Regions from separate parts of the Streptomyces sp. NPDC004051 genome, predicted to be linked through region 2. Evidence: riboswitches for the same ligand, from Rfam matches in the RefSeq annotation. Region 2 holds a riboswitch; the other holds the start of a gene.
What was found. A riboswitch is a leader RNA that binds a small molecule or an ion and turns the genes downstream of it on or off. The one in region 2 is predicted to bind cyclic di-AMP.
Positions count from the first base shown of each region.

Region 1: another riboswitch for cyclic di-AMP. It lies ahead of ACWEQO_RS06695 (transglycosylase SLT domain-containing protein); the one in region 2 lies ahead of ACWEQO_RS25695 (M23 family metallopeptidase).

Region 1 covers NZ_JBSGHG010000003.1:291,027-298,368, forward strand. Annotated here, with positions in the region: gene ACWEQO_RS06680 (amidase family protein) at 1-595, shown strand, start outside; gene ACWEQO_RS06685 (LolA family protein) at 654-1,895, opposite strand; gene ACWEQO_RS06690 (polyprenyl synthetase family protein) at 2,142-3,152, opposite strand; cyclic di-AMP (ydaO/yuaA leader) riboswitch at 3,777-3,938, shown strand; gene ACWEQO_RS06695 (transglycosylase SLT domain-containing protein) at 3,942-4,433, shown strand; gene ACWEQO_RS06700 (HAD family hydrolase) at 4,502-5,377, opposite strand; gene ACWEQO_RS06705 (GNAT family N-acetyltransferase) at 5,642-6,715, shown strand; gene ACWEQO_RS06710 (glycosyltransferase) at 6,797-7,342, shown strand, end outside.
Region 2 covers NZ_JBSGHG010000029.1:72,958-80,299, reverse strand. Annotated here, with positions in the region: gene lhgO (L-2-hydroxyglutarate oxidase) at 1-520, shown strand, start outside; gene trmB (tRNA (guanosine(46)-N7)-methyltransferase TrmB) at 558-1,415, shown strand; gene ACWEQO_RS25700 (PrsW family intramembrane metalloprotease) at 1,468-2,856, shown strand; gene ACWEQO_RS25695 (M23 family metallopeptidase) at 2,938-3,972, opposite strand; cyclic di-AMP (ydaO/yuaA leader) riboswitch at 3,984-4,141, opposite strand; tRNA gene ACWEQO_RS25690 (tRNA-Met) at 4,436-4,509, opposite strand; gene ACWEQO_RS25685 (dihydrofolate reductase family protein) at 4,622-5,755, opposite strand; gene ACWEQO_RS25680 (cation:proton antiporter) at 6,082-7,342, shown strand, end outside.

The DNA.
Region 1 (7,342 bases), on a different contig from region 2:
GACGGCAGCGGACGCGGCGGCCTGGTGGCGGGCGGTGTCGCCGCCGCCCACCGCCGTCGCGGTGCCGCCGCCCGGTCCCCGCACCGCGGTCTGGTCCTCCGGCCTCGGCTTCGCCGATCCCGACGAGGAGCCCGTCGCGCTGGCCCGAGCCGCGGTCGCCCGGCTCGTCGACGCCGGAGCCGTACGGCTCGTCCGGCCCCCGCGCCCTCCGCTGCTCCTGGACCCCGCGCCGGCCTGGCTCGCCCTGCGCGCCCCCGGCGGGTCCCGCCCCGACCTCGCCGAGGCCCACCGCGTCCGGGAAGCGAACGACCGGCGGCTGGCCCGCCTCTTCGCCCACGCCGAGTTGCTGCTGACCCCCACGACGCCCACCGCGCCGCACGGCCACGAGGGCCCCGGTGACGTCTACTCCACCGCGCTCACCTGGGCGTTCAACGTGAGCGGGCACCCCGCACTGAGCCTCCCGGCCGGGTTCGGCAGCGACGGCTGCCCGGCCGGGCTCCAAGTGGTGGCACCGCACGGGCGGGAGGCGCTGCTGCTCTCCGTGGCACGGGCGGCGGAGCCGTGGCCGCCACCGGTCCCGGTCACCTCGTCATGAGGTCCCGGGACCCGATCGCCCGTCTCCTCCCCCGTCGCCCCGCCTGTCGCTCAGCCCGTCACTTCGCCTCGTCGGCGGCCTTCACCAGCGCGTCCTTCGTGACGGCGCCGACGTAGACCTTGCCGTCCTCGGTGAACAGGGCGTTGACCAGGCGGGTGCTGAACACGGTGCCCGTGCCGAACTCGCCCTTCACCCGGTCGCCGAGCGAGCCGAGGAAGCCGCCGAGGTCACCGCCCTCGGAACCGGTCGGCAGACCCCCCTCGGCGCCGGTGTCGAAGGTGGCGACGGAGTTCCAGCCCTCGCCGAGCACCTTCAGCCCGCCGGGCCCCTCGGAGAGGTCCTCCTCGGACTTCGGGGCGCCCTCCGGCCGGCCGGTGGGCTCCTCGCCCTTCTTCCCGTCCTCCAGGGCGCCTTCCTCGGTCACCTTGGCGCCCTTGGGCGGGGTGAAGTCGAAGGTCGACGCGGCCGGCCGGTCGAAGCTGACCTTGGTGAAGCCGACGTCCACGACGGCGGCGCCGCCGCTGGTCGGGGTCAGCGTGAACTTCAGCGGCGTCCCGGTCTCGTGGTCCACCGCGATGCTGATCGCACCGACCGTGGAACCGGACTGCTTGGGCTTGACGACCAGCTTGTAGGCGTCGCGGCCTGCCACCTGCGCGGTGCCGTCGACGGTGACGGACGTGGTGTCGTCGACCGCCTTCAGCGCCTCCTCGGCGAAGTCCTTCGGCATGGCCGGGGGCTGCTTCTCCCGGTCCTCGCCCCTGGTGCCCTCGGCGGACTCGTCGACCGTGCCGTGGTAGACCTCGTTGGACGCGCTGTCGTAGCCCCAGACGTCCTTGCCGTTGTGGATCAGGCTGTACTCGGCGGCGTTCTCGAGCAGCGACACCTTCTGCCGGTCGGGGCCGTCGACCGCGACGCGCAGGGTGTGCGTACCGGAGGCCAGCTCGGTGAGCTTCGCGGTCGGGTCGGCGGACGAGCCGCCCTCGCCGCGGCCCAGGGCGCCGGAGGCCAGACTGCTCTCCAGGCCGCCGAGGTCCGGCAGTCCGAGGTCGGTGGTGATCTTCACGGTGCCGGACAGCCGCTCGGTGTCCGACTCGGCCATCTTCTCGATGAGCTGCGCGGCGGTGATCTCCGGCAGGTCCGGGGCGCCGGAGTTCGCGATCGCGGGGACGAGCCCGATGGTCGCGGCCGCCACTCCCATCACCGTGACCGGGACGATGTACCGCGCGGCCCTGCGCCGGCCCGGGCCCGGCTCGCGGGTCGCCCCCGCGGTCGTCGTGTCGTCGGATTCGTACGGTGCCATGTGTGCCTTACCTCCGTGGTCGGCGGCGGCCTGCGTCTCGTGTTCCTCGCACCAGTCACACCCTGAGCCGCCATCCTCACCCGAAGCGGTGAGGAGTGGTGTCCGTCATGGTCCATCTGACCAAACACCACGCGAGGAAGCGTCAGACCCCGGACTCAACTCCGTGTACTGCTGCGGTATGACACGAGGAGGTGTTCCCTCCCCCGACCAGTAGGGGTCGGGGTCGGGGTCGGGGCGCCGGGCGGGTCAGCCGGCCCGGTGCACCACCGCGTCGCACAGTTCGACCAGGGCCGTCTTCGACTCGCACTCCGGCAGCGGCGCCAGCACCGCGCGGGCCTCCTGCGCATGGCGCACGGTGTCCCGGCGGGCCTGCTCCAGCGCGGGGTGCGCGCGCAGCAGGCGCAGTGCCTCGGCGTGCCGGCCGTCGTCACTGAGGTCGGAGTCCAGCAGCTCGCACAGCGCGACGTCCTCGGGCAGGCCCTGCCGGGCCGCCCGCTCGCGCAGCCGCAGCACGGGCAGGGTCGAAATGCCCTCGCGCAGGTCGGTGCCCGGGGTCTTGCCGGACTCGTGGGAGTCGGAGGCGATGTCCAGCACGTCGTCGGCGAGCTGGAAGGCGATCCCGAGCCGCTCGCCGTACTGGGTCAGCACGTCCACGACCGCGTCGTCCGCGCCGGACATCATGGCGCCGAACCGGCACGAGACGGCGACCAGTGAACCGGTCTTGCCGCTGAGGACGTCCAGGTAGTGGTCGACCGGATCGCGGCCGTCCTGCGGTCCCGCGGTCTCCAGGATCTGGCCGGAGACCAGCCGCTCGAACGCCTCCGCCTGCACCCGTACGGCCTCCGGCCCGAGGTCGGCCAGGATGTGCGAGGCGCGCGCGAAGAGGAAGTCGCCGGTGAGGACCGCGACGGAGTTGCCCCAGCGGGTGTTCGCGCTCGGCACCCCGCGCCGCACACCCGCGTCGTCCATCACGTCGTCGTGGTACAGCGTGGCCAGGTGGGTCAGCTCCACGACCACGGCGGACGGTACGACGCCGGGCGCGTGGGGGTCGCCGAACTGGGCGGCGAGCATCACCAGCAGCGGCCGGAACCGCTTGCCGCCGGCCCGCACCAGGTGCTGGGCGGCGCCCGTGATGAAGGGGACCTCACTCTTGGTGGCCTCGAGCAGCCCTTCCTCGACAGCCGTCATCCCGGCCCGGACATCGGCTTCCAGAGCCTGGTCCCGCACGCTCAGCCCGAATGGCCCGACGACGGTCACGAGGGGTCTCCTGTCTGCTGGTGTCCACTGACGCTCAGACGTCTTGCACCGTTCACCACTGGGTCGCTGGTTGTCGATAGGTCGCTGACATCACTCGAGTCAGCGTATCCGGTCATGTTTCGATCACCGCCAGCACCCACATTCCCCCGAGCCCGTCCGAGCACGCCTGGACGGCACGTCACGGCGCCCTCCGGCATCGGATCACCATCAGATCGTTTCCGACCGGTCGACAACAAGGGACATTCACCAACTTTTCGAACACCTTTCCCCGCCCGCACCCCGAACCGCATCCCGGCACACACCCCATCCTGCCCGCCCCGATGCCCGATTTGCCGTAATTGGAAATGGAATTCCCCTTGGCGGCAAATGCGTCCGCACGGTGCGGCCAGTGAGGTCGGTCACGCGCCACCCGGCCCGCCCGCGCCTCCCCCGCGGGCACGCCTTCCCTTTCACCGCACGCGAGTTGACCGTTGACGCCCGCAAAGGATCAAGTCCCCCAAATAGCCCGAGACAAGATCAAACGGCGTCATACGTAATGTTCGCACTTGTTCCCGACATGCGCTCTCGCATACGTTCCCGGCCTGTCGGGCGGACGCCGAATCCTGCCACCGCCCGCACCACCCGTCGATCAACTCACTCACGCACGGCAGGAGCGGGGGACCCAGGTAAGTCGCCGGACCGGTTCACCGGGACGGCTCGGGGTGAAGCCACGCCCTCAGGGGCGCGGCCGGGCACTCTCCCGCCCGAACCCGACAGCTCACCTCGCAGGCGTAGGAGAGGAACGCACCCATGTCCGCCACGCCCGCATCCGGTCGGCGCCGCTTCGGCCGCACCCGCCTCGTCCGCTCCCTCGCCGTCGCCACCGTCGCGGCGATCGCCCTCCCGGTCTTCGGCGCCACCAGCGCCTCCGCCGCCCCCGTGTCGTCCGCCCCGGCCGCCGCCGGCACCGCGACGGCGTACCCGGACAACCTCGACGGCTGGATCCGCGAGGCGCTGTCGATCATGGCGCAGCACGGCATCCCCGGCAGCTACGACTCCATCCACCGCAACATCATGCGCGAGTCCTCCGGCAACCCGCAGGCCATCAACCTGTGGGACTCCAACGCCGTCGCCGGCACCCCGTCGAAGGGCCTGCTGCAGGTCATCGACCCGACCTTCCAGGCGTACCACGTGCCCGGAACGGCCTTCGACCCGTTCGACCCGGTCGCGAACATCGCGGCCGCCTGCAACTACGCGGCGGACCGCTACGGCTCGATCGACAACGTCTTCGGCGCCTACTGAGACATCGCCCACTGGGACGTCGCCCACTGGGACGTCCGGGCGCACCGGGACACGCCCGGTGCGCGGGGTCACCCGTCGGGGCGGAGGCCGGAACGGCACGTGGTGGGGCGTGTGCCGTCCCGCCCCGCCCCGCTCCCCGCGCCGAACAACCGCTCGAGGACGACGGCCACGCCGTCGTCCTCGTTCGTCGTGGTGACCTCGTCGGCCACCGCCTTCAGCTCGGGATGCGCGTTGGCCATGGCGACACCGTGGGCCGCCCAGTGGAACATCGGGATGTCGTTGGGCATGTCGCCGAAGGCGACGGTCCGTTCCCGGCTCAGCCCCAGGTGCTCGGCGGCCAGCGCCAGTCCCGTCGCCTTGGTGACACCGCACGGCTGGAGCTCCACGGTGCCCGGTCCCGACATGGTGACCGTGGCCAGCGAGCCGACCACCGAACGCGCCGTCTCCGCCAACTCGTCGTCACTCAGGAAGGAGTGGCGCAACAGCACCTTGGTGATCGGCAGCACCCACAGGTCGTCCCGTCGCCCGACCCGGACGGAGGGCAGCGTCGGGTGCGGCATCCGGTAGCCCGGCTCGATCAGGGTGAGCCCGTCGACCCCGTCCTGGTCGACCGCGGCGTACACCTCCCCCACCTCGGCCTCGATCTTGCCGAGCGCGGTCTCCGCCAGTTCCCGGTCCAGCGTGACGGAGTGCAGCAGCCGGTTCGCGCCGGCGTCGTACACCTGCGCGCCCTGTCCGCACACCGCGAGCCCCGTGCTCCCCAGTCTGTCCAGGAGCGGCCGCACCCCGGGCGCCGGTCGGCCCGTCACCACGAGGTGCCGGGCACCGGCCCGCGTCGCCAGCGCCAGTGCGGCGAGAGACCGGTCGGAGAGGGAGTCGTCGCCGCGCAGCAGCGTCCCGTCCAGGTCGGTGGCGATGAGTGAGAAATCGGTGGGTGCGGCCATGATCAGAGAATACGGACACCGGGCCCACCCGACTCACCCTCACCCGGAACGCCCCCGTCCGCCCACCCGCACCCCTTATCCTGCGCACCGTCGCCGCGCACCCCGCCGTTTCCGTCATCAGCGGGTACGGACCCGTTGAAGGCCTCTGCACCACTTGGCGACAACATGGTCCGCTACCTACCGGCCCGGGGGTTCCGGGCGGTACCTTCCAAGAGTCCAGGGGGGACTTGATCGGGGGGTCAGGTGAGCAGTGGACGCACACGTGTGCTGAGGCTCGAGGAGCTCGGCGCGGGTGAACGGGAACGCTGGCGTGAGCTGCGCGCCGCGACGGACGCACCACGCAGCCCTTTCATGGAACCGGAGTTCGCCACCGCCGTGTCCCGGGTGCGGCCGCGGGCCCGGGTGGCGGTCCTGTACGAGGGGACGTCCGCCGAACCGGCCGGCTTCCTGCCGTACGAGCGGGGCGCGTTGGGGCAGGGCCGGGCGATCGGGCTCGGGGTGTCGGACTGCCAGGGCGCCGTCCTGCGTCCGGGCCTCGCCCCGGAGACCGGTGAACTGCTGCGCGCCTGCTCGGTGTCGAGCTTCGCCTTCGACAACCTGGAGGCGGGCCAGGCCCTGTTCGTCCCGTACGCGGCCGAGGAGCACGCCACCTATGTCATCGACGTGGAGAAGGGCTACGAGACCTACGAGTCCGTACTGCGCGCCCAGTCGCCGAAGTTCCTGAAGACCACACTGGCCAAGGAGCGCAGGCTCGGCCGCCAGGCGGCCGGACCGGTGCGGTTCGTCTTCGACGAACGCGACCCGGCCGCGCTGCGCGCGCTCATCGAGTGGAAGTCGGCCCAGTACCGCAGGACCGGGCGGCGCGACCGGTTCGCGCAGGAGTGGATCACGCGGCTCGTGGGGCGCCTGGCCGAGACCCGGGCACCGGAGTGCACGGGCACGCTGTCCGTCCTGTACGCCGGGGACCGCCCCGTCGCCGCGCACTTCGGTCTGCGCTCGTCCTCGGTCCTGGCCTGCTGGTTCCCGGCGTACGACGTGGAGTTCGCGAAGTACTCGCCGGGGCTGGTGCTGCATCTGCGCATGGCGGAGGCGGCGGCCGGCGAGGGCATCGGCCTGCTCGACATGGGGCGCGGCCCGGCCGAGTACAAGGACTCGCTGAAAACGGGCGAACTCGCCGTCCACGAAGGGGAGGCGACGCGTCCGGGCCTGGGGGCCGCGCTGCACCTGCTGCGCCGCGAGCCCGCACGCCGTGCGCACGGCTTCGTCCGCGCCCGCCCGCGTCTCGCGTCGTTGGCGTCACGGGCGTTGAAGGGGGCGGGGCGGCTGCGCCGGTCATGAGGGGCCGTTCGTGAGGACCGTTCGTCAGGGCAGTTCGCGGGGACCGTTCATGAGGACCGTTCATGAGGAGGGGGAGGGCTCATGGCCCGCACGGCACGTGCGCAGGAGGAGATACGGCGGTTCCTGGACATCGGAGCGGTTCAGGTCGCCGAACTGGACCTGAACGGTGAGGAGACCGCCCTCAGACCCGGTCCGGACAGCCCACCGGTGACGCACGGAGAGGTGTTCGTGCTGGTCAGGCGGGCGGGCCGGCCGGTGGGCACGCTGCTGGGGCGGGTGCCGGAGGGGGCCGATCCGGCACCGGTCCTGGCGGCGCTCGCACGGCAGGAGCACGGGCCGGAGCATGGGCCGGAGCACGGACGGGAGCCGGCCGGGGGGCCAGGACAGGGGCAGGGCGCGGAGAGGTCCGGGGCCGCCGGACCGCCGCCGCCCCGCACCTCGGTCGTCGTGGCCACCCGGGAGCGGTCCGGACAGCTCGCCCGAGCGCTCGACTCGCTCCTCGCGCAGGACCACCCCGACTTCGAGATCGTCGTCGTCGACAACGCGCCCGTGACGGACGGGACGCGTGACCTGGTGGAGCGGAAGTACGGGGAGCGCGTGCGGTACGTGTGCGAACCGGTCGCCGGA
Region 2 (7,342 bases):
GGTCTACCCGGTGCCCGACCCGGCCTTCCCGTTCCTCGGCGTCCACCTCACGCGCGGCGTCCACGGCGGCGTCCACGTCGGCCCCAACGCCGTACCGGCACCGGCCCGCGAGGGCTACGACCGGCGCACGGTCCGCCCGCGCGAGCTGGCCGCCACCCTGGCCTGGCCGGGCTCCCGGCGCCTGGCCCGCCGCCACTGGCGGCACGGCGCGGGCGAGCTGCACCGCTCCCTGTCCCGGCGGGCCTTCACCGAGGCGGTCCGCCGGCTCCTGCCCGCGGTCCGGGAGGCCGACCTGGTCCCCGCCCCGGCCGGCGTGCGGGCGCAGGCCGTCCTGCGGGACGGCACCCTGGCCGACGACTTCCTGATCCGGGAGGCCCCCCGCGCGGTCCACGTGCTCAACGCCCCCTCCCCCGCCGCGACGGCGTCCCTGCCCATCGGCCGGGAGATCGCCCGCCGAGCGCTGGCCGCCCTGGCCGGCCCGGGGCGGCAGGGCCCCGGCGCGGCCGCGGAGTCGCCCTGAGGGCCGCCGTGCGGACCGCCGTAAAATCGAGAGCACTGTGTCTGACTCCTTGAACACCCCCGCAGCCCCGCACACCGAGCACGCGCCCGGTGTGTCGATCCGCCGTACCCGGGAGAAGGGGGAGCCCCGCTTCCCCGACGGGCCGAAGGCCGATCCCGCCGGATCGCACTTCGAGCGGCGGATCCGGAGTTTCCAGCCGCGCCGGAGCCGGGTCACCGCCGGGCAGGCGGACGCGCTGCAGCGGCTGTGGCACCGGTGGGGCTTCGACGTCGACGGGCGCCGGCTCGACCTCGCCGACTTCTTCGGCAACGACCGCCCCGTCGTCCTCGAGATCGGCTTCGGCATGGGTGAGGCCACCGTGCGGATGGCCGCCGCCGACCCCGGCACCAACATCCTCGCCGTGGACGTCCACACACCCGGTCAGGGGCACCTGCTCAACCTCGCCGAGCAGCACGGTCTGGACAACGTGCGGGTCGGCAACGGCGACGCGATCATCCTGCTCCGCGAGATGCTCACCCCCGACTCCCTGAGCGGGCTGCGCGTCTTCTTCCCCGACCCCTGGCCCAAGAAGCGGCACCACAAGCGCCGGCTGATCCAGCCCGACTTCCTCACCCTCGCCGCGACCCGGCTGGCACCGGGCGCGGTCGTGCACTGCGCCACCGACTGGGAGCCGTACGCCCGGCAGATGCTCGAGGTGCTGACCGCGCATCCCGCCTTCGAGAACACCGTGGCCGACGGCGGTTTCGCGCCGCGTCCGGAGTTCCGCCCGCTGACCCGTTTCGAGGGACAGGGGCTGGAGAAGGGCCATGTGGTGAACGACCTGCTCTTCCGCCGCGTACCGCACGACGACCGGCCCGGTGACCGACCCACCGGGCAACCCCCCACCGGCCCCTGAGCCCATCCGGCGTACCTGCGGGCAGCGCCCTTCCCTCGTTAGGGTCAATGCCGTGGACACCAGCCGTCCGTACCCGACGCGGCCCGACGCGGTGGCACCCCCCGCCGGGCCGCCCGGACGAGCCCCGAAGCACGTGCACTGGTGGCAGCGGCCCTGGGTGCGCCACGGGGCGCTGATCGCCCTCCTCTCGCTCTCCGGCCTGGTCATCCTGGCTCTGGTCCGCGAGCAGACCGGCACGGAGGGCTTCCTGGTCGGTCTCGGCCTCGCCGTCCTCCCGGTGCCGCTGCTCATCGCCGCCTTCCGCTGGCTGGACCGGGTCGCGCCGGGCCCCTGGCGCAACCTCGTCTTCTCCTTCGCGTGGGGCGCCTGCGCCGCCGCGCTGATGGCGATCGTCGCCAACAGCTTCGCCACCCAGTGGATAGCGACGGAGACGGCGGACCCGTCCCGCGCCGACACCCTCGGCGCGACCGTCATAGCCCCCGTCGTGGAGGAGTCGGCGAAGGCCGCCGCCGTCCTGCTGGTCTTCCTCTTCCGCAGACGCGACTTCACCGGGATCCTCGACGGCGTGGTGACGGCCGGGGTCGCCGCCACCGGCTTCGCCTTCACCGAGAACATCCTCTACCTGGGCAACGCCTTCGGCACCGACCAGCTCACCGGCGGCAGCGGTGTCTCCTCCGTCACCGCGGCGACCTTCTTCGTCCGCGTCGTCATGTCGCCGTTCGCGCACCCGCTCTTCACCGTGCTCACCGGCATCGGCTTCGGCATCGCCGCGCTCGCCGTCGAACGTCGGCGCCGGTGGCGCGTCCTGCCGCCGCTGGGCGGTCTGCTGCTCGCGATGGGCATGCACGCGCTGTGGAACGGCTCCTCGGTCCTCGGCGAGTACGGCTTCTTCGCCGTGTACGGGGCGTTCATGGTGCCGTCGTTCGGCCTGCTGACCTGGCTGGTGGTGTGGACGCGGCAACGCGAGCTGCGGACCGTGCGCACGGAACTGCCCGTGTACGTCGCCGCCGGCTGGCTGAGCCCGGCCCAGCCGTTCGCCCTCGGCTCGATGCGGGCCCGGCGCCTCGCCCGGCGGTACGCGCGCCGGCACGGGGGCCGGGAGGCGGCCCGGACGGTGGTGCGGTACGAGGCGTACGCGACGTCCCTGGCGTTCCTGCGGCACCGGGCGCGCCGCGGCCGCGTGGGCACGGACTTCGCCGCGCGGGAGGGGGAGCTGCTGCGGGAGCTGTGGCGCCGCCGCGACGCGGCCCGCCCGGCCCTGGAGCACGCGGCCCGCGCCACCGCGCCGCCCGTGCCGCTCTGGCCGGTGCACGGCGCGTACGGCGTGTACGGCGTGCACGGCGCGACGGCCCTCTCGTATGCCCCGTACCCCGCGCGTCCCGCCCACCTCGGGCATTCCGCGTACCGGCCGAACCCGTACGCGTACCCGTACCGCCCCTGAGACGTACCGCCCCTGAAAACGCCTGACCGGCAGCCCTGACGTCGGGGGGTCGTCGTCAGAACTGCCGGGGCTGTGGTCGTCTCAGACGGTGAGGCCCTTGGACTGGAGCCAGGCCAGCGGGTCGATGCCCGCGCCGGAGCCGGCGGTGTGGACCTCCAGGTGGAGGTGGGCGCCGGTGGAGTTGCCGGTGGAGCCGACGCGGCCGATCACGTCGCCGGTGTTGACCTGCTGGCCGACGCTGACGTTGATGGAGGACTGGTGGGCGTACCAGATCTCGGTGCCGTCGTCGAGCGTCAGCACGGTCTTGTAGCCGTAGGAGCCGTCCCACCCGGCGGAGGTGATCGTGCCGGTGTGGACCGCCTTGATCAGCGTGCCCGTGGGGGCGGCGAAGTCCAGGCCGGTGTGCTGGCCGGAGGCCCAGTAGGCGCCGGCCTGACCGAAGGTCGAGGAAATGGTGTACGAGGAGGTGGGCAGCGCGTACTGCCGGGCCAGCTCGGCGAGGCGCTCGGCCTCGGCCTTCTGCTTGGCCTCCTCCTCCGCCTTCCGCTTCTCCTCGGCGGCCTTCTCCTCCGCCTCCTTCTTCGCGGCGGCGGCCTTCTCCTTGGCCTCCTGCTCCGCGGCGGCGGCGGCCTCGGCGGCGGCCTTGTCCTCGGCCTGGCTCTGCTGCTGCTCGACCTGGGCCATGATCCGGGCGTGCAGCGCCTCGCCGGCGTCGGAGCCGCCCTGCTCAGTGACCTCGTCGGCGACCGTACCGATGTCACTGAGCGCGGTGGCGGAGCCCGCGGGGGTTTCCTCGTCGGCGATGAGGGAACCGACAGAGGGAAGGTCCGGCATCGAGATCGAGACCGGCGGCTTGCCGGTCTGGGCGCTGGCCATGCCGCCACCGGCGACCGCCGCTATGACGCCGACGCCCAGGACCGTGGAGCTGCGGGCGAGACCTCCGCCGCGCTGCTTGCCGACACGGTGCCGGCCGCGCACGGGGCGGACGGACTCCTCGGTGGGGTTCCACTCCTCGAAGGGGCCCTCGTCGGGGCGGGCACCGCCGTAGACGAAGGGGTCGCCGTCGTACTGGCTCGGCATGAAGGGGGCCTCGGGAGCAGGCCGGTTCGACGCCACCTGGGCGTACTCCTTTCCTTCCTTCTCGCCTACCGGGTTAGCTGACGGGTTCGGAGCAGGAAGGTCTCCTACGCGCGTACACGCTCCGTGTCTCCACGGGGGCGTCCACGCGATTCACCCCAAGATGTTGGTTCCCCGGTTCCCTTACGGGATTCGGCGCATGCGCACGGAGCCGACTCGTGTGACGGCTGGGACGACCGCGCTGCGTTATCGAACGTTAATAGAGGTGGGGGCCGGATTCCAAGCCGTTCCTCTTGATCGTTAACGATTTCCACGCGGACTTAAGCGCCACGGTCGGGCAAAGTCGGGCGAGTTGACCATGCCTCACGCGTCACATTGAAACTGACGGTTTATCAGTTGTTATGCGCAGCGCGCCGACCCGATCACCTGGCGTGACAGCGGCGCGGAAGCCGAGAACGACCGAGGGCCGGAACCCTTTCGGATTCCGGCCCTCGGCCTTCAGTAGCGGGGACAGGATTTGAACCTGCGACCTCTGGGTTATGAGCCCAGCGAGCTACCGAGCTGCTCCACCCCGCGTCGTTGTGTCACCAGCATACGGCATGCGGGGGACACTCCGCACACTCCTCATCGCCTCGCCGTCGCCGCCACCGCCTTCGCCATCGCCGCCGCCGTCACCGCCGTCGTCTCGTCACCGGCCGACCAGATGGCCGTTCGGCGCCGTGGCCGCCTCCTCGTGCTCGGGCAGTACGACGACCCGGGCGCCCCCGGAGGCCAGCACCCCGCTGCCGTCGGCGTCCGCCACGAAGGTGTCCGGCTCCCGCCAGGCGGTGACCACCCGCCGCACCCCCGCGTCCAGGATCAGCCGAGCGCAGGGCGCCGGGCGCGAGGCGCGGCGCGCGCAGGGCTCCAGGCTGGAGTACACGGTGGCGGTCGTGAGCCGTGGATCCGTGGGGTCGGTCTTGGCGAGGGCGGCCTCCTCGGCGTGCACCAGCGGGTCGCCGCCCTCCCGGGAGTGGCCGCGGGCCAGTTCGGTGCCGTCGGCCGCGACCACCACCGCGCCCACGCTGAAGGCCGTCTCCGACGGCGGGCACAGGGCCGCCAGTTCGCAGGCGAGGGCCAGCCAGTGGTGGTCGGCGGCGACGGGGAGCGGGCCGGCGCCGGGGGCGGTGGGCTCGTAGCGCATGAGGACGACGTCGCCGACCGGGCGGGTCTCCAGCAGCCGCAGCCGGCCGCCCTGATAGGCGCCGGGGCCGAAGAGGCGGGCGGCGTCCGGGTCGCCGACGAAGAGCGGGGCGAGGACCAGCTGGAGCTCGTCGGCGAGGCCCTGGGTGAGGAGCTGGGTGTGGATCAGGCCGCCGCCCTCCACCATGAGCCGCCGGACGCCGTACACGTCGTACAGGTGCGTGAGGAGCCGCCGCCAGTCGAGTGCGGCGCCGAGCGGTACGACGTCGGTGGCGAGGCCGTGCGCGTGGGCGCGTTCGGCGCCCTCGTCGGTCGTGTAGAGGACCTTCTCGCCGCCGGTGTGCCAGAACCGCGCCGTCGGGTCCAGGTCGCCGGAGCCGCTGACGCTGACCTTCAGCGGGTACTCGGGCCGGCCCTCGGCGACCCGGGCGGCCCGCCGCTCGGGCGAGTTGACCAGCAGGCGGGGGTTGTCGGCGCGGATCGTGCCGGCGCCGATCAGGATCGCGTCGACCGACGCCCGCACCTCGTCGACCCGGTCGAAGTCGGCCGGACCGGACAGCAGCAGCCGCTCGGGGCCGGTGTCGTCGAGGTAGCCGTCCAGGGAGACGGCGGCGGACAGCAGGACGTACGGGTGGGGCATCGACGCGCTCCTGGGGACGGGGTCGGGACCGCGGGGCCGCGGACCACTGAACTGACTCAAGTCTGACAAGCGGATCGTGGGCCGGGCCGGGGCCCACGTGGGTGTCGCCCTCCCTCAGACATGAGTGGTGCCACGGATGGTCGTCGCGTGGGGCCGGATGTGAGCGTGGGAAGGCGACAAGTGGCTCCCGGACCCCTCTGTGGTCCCCGACGCACCGCCCGCGGCTCTGTATGGCGAAGAACCCCCATCGACGCGAAGGAGCGGCCCCCACTCGGCTCAGTCGATGAGATCACGCTCCGTTCCCGTGCTGTGGAAGGCGGTGGCCCGTGGGACATGCCGACACACTGCTCGCCATGGGCGGCGCCTTCCTCGCCGCCGCGTTCCTCGCCCGCCTCGGCAGCCGGATCGGACTGCCGACCATCCCCCTGTTCATGCTCGCCGGCATCCTGCTCGGCCCGCACACCCCGGGCCCGGTCCTGGTCGAGGACGCGCACGACTTCGGGATGCTCTCGGCGCTCGGTCTCGTCCTGCTCCTCTTCTACCTGGGGCTGGAGTTCCACCTCGACGATCTGAGACGGGGCGGCAGACGGCTGCTCACCGCCGGCGGCATCTACCTGCTGCTCAACGTCGGCGCGGGACTGGGCTTCGGGTTCGCCCTCGGCTGGGGCGCGCGGGAGGCCCTGGTGCTCGCCGGGGTGCTGGGCATCTCCTCCTCGGCGATCGTCACGAAGATCCTGATCGAGCTGGGCCACATCGGCCGGCCCGAGACCCGCCTCATCCTCGGCGTCACCGTCGTCGAGGACATCTTCCTCGCCCTCTATCTCGCCGCCCTGCAGCCCGTTCTCAGCGACGCCCGGGGCCTCACGGACATGGCGCTCCAGGCGGCCAAGGCGTTCGGCTTCCTGATGGTGCTCGCCGTCGCCGCCCGCTTCGGCGGCCGGCTGTTCGGCCGGCTGCTGGCGGTGCGCGACAACGAGCTGCTGGTCGTCACCTTCCTCGGCACCGCGATCCTGGTCGCGGGCGTCTCCGAGGTGCTCGGGGTCGTCGACGCCATCGGCGCGTTCATGGTCGGCCTGATCGTGGCCGGCACTCCCTCCGCACCCCGGATCCGCACCCTGGTGCATCCGCTGCGCGACGCCTTCGCGGCGATCTTCTTCTTCGCCTTCGGGCTGGCCATCGACCCCGGTGACATCGCCTCCGTCGCCGGTCCGGTCTCCGTCGCCGTGGTGCTGACCCTCACCATGAACCTGGCCGCGGGCCTGCTGGTCGCCCGCCTGTACCGCTACGGCGCCGACATCGCCGCCGACATCGCGACCACGCTCGTCGCCCGGGGTGAGTTCGCGCTGATCCTGGCCGCCATGGCCACCGGCGCGGGGCTGGACGGCCGGCTCACCGCGTTCATCGCCGGATACGTGCTCGTCCTCGCCGTCCTCGGCCCGGTGCTCGCCGGACGGGCCGATCTGCTCGCGCGCGCCCTGCGCGCCGTACGGGCACGGCGGTCCGACCACGGGCCCCCACCCGGGGCCCCGCCCGACGCTCCGGACGACGGGCCCGCGCCCGACCTGGACACCGGACGCGACCGGGAGG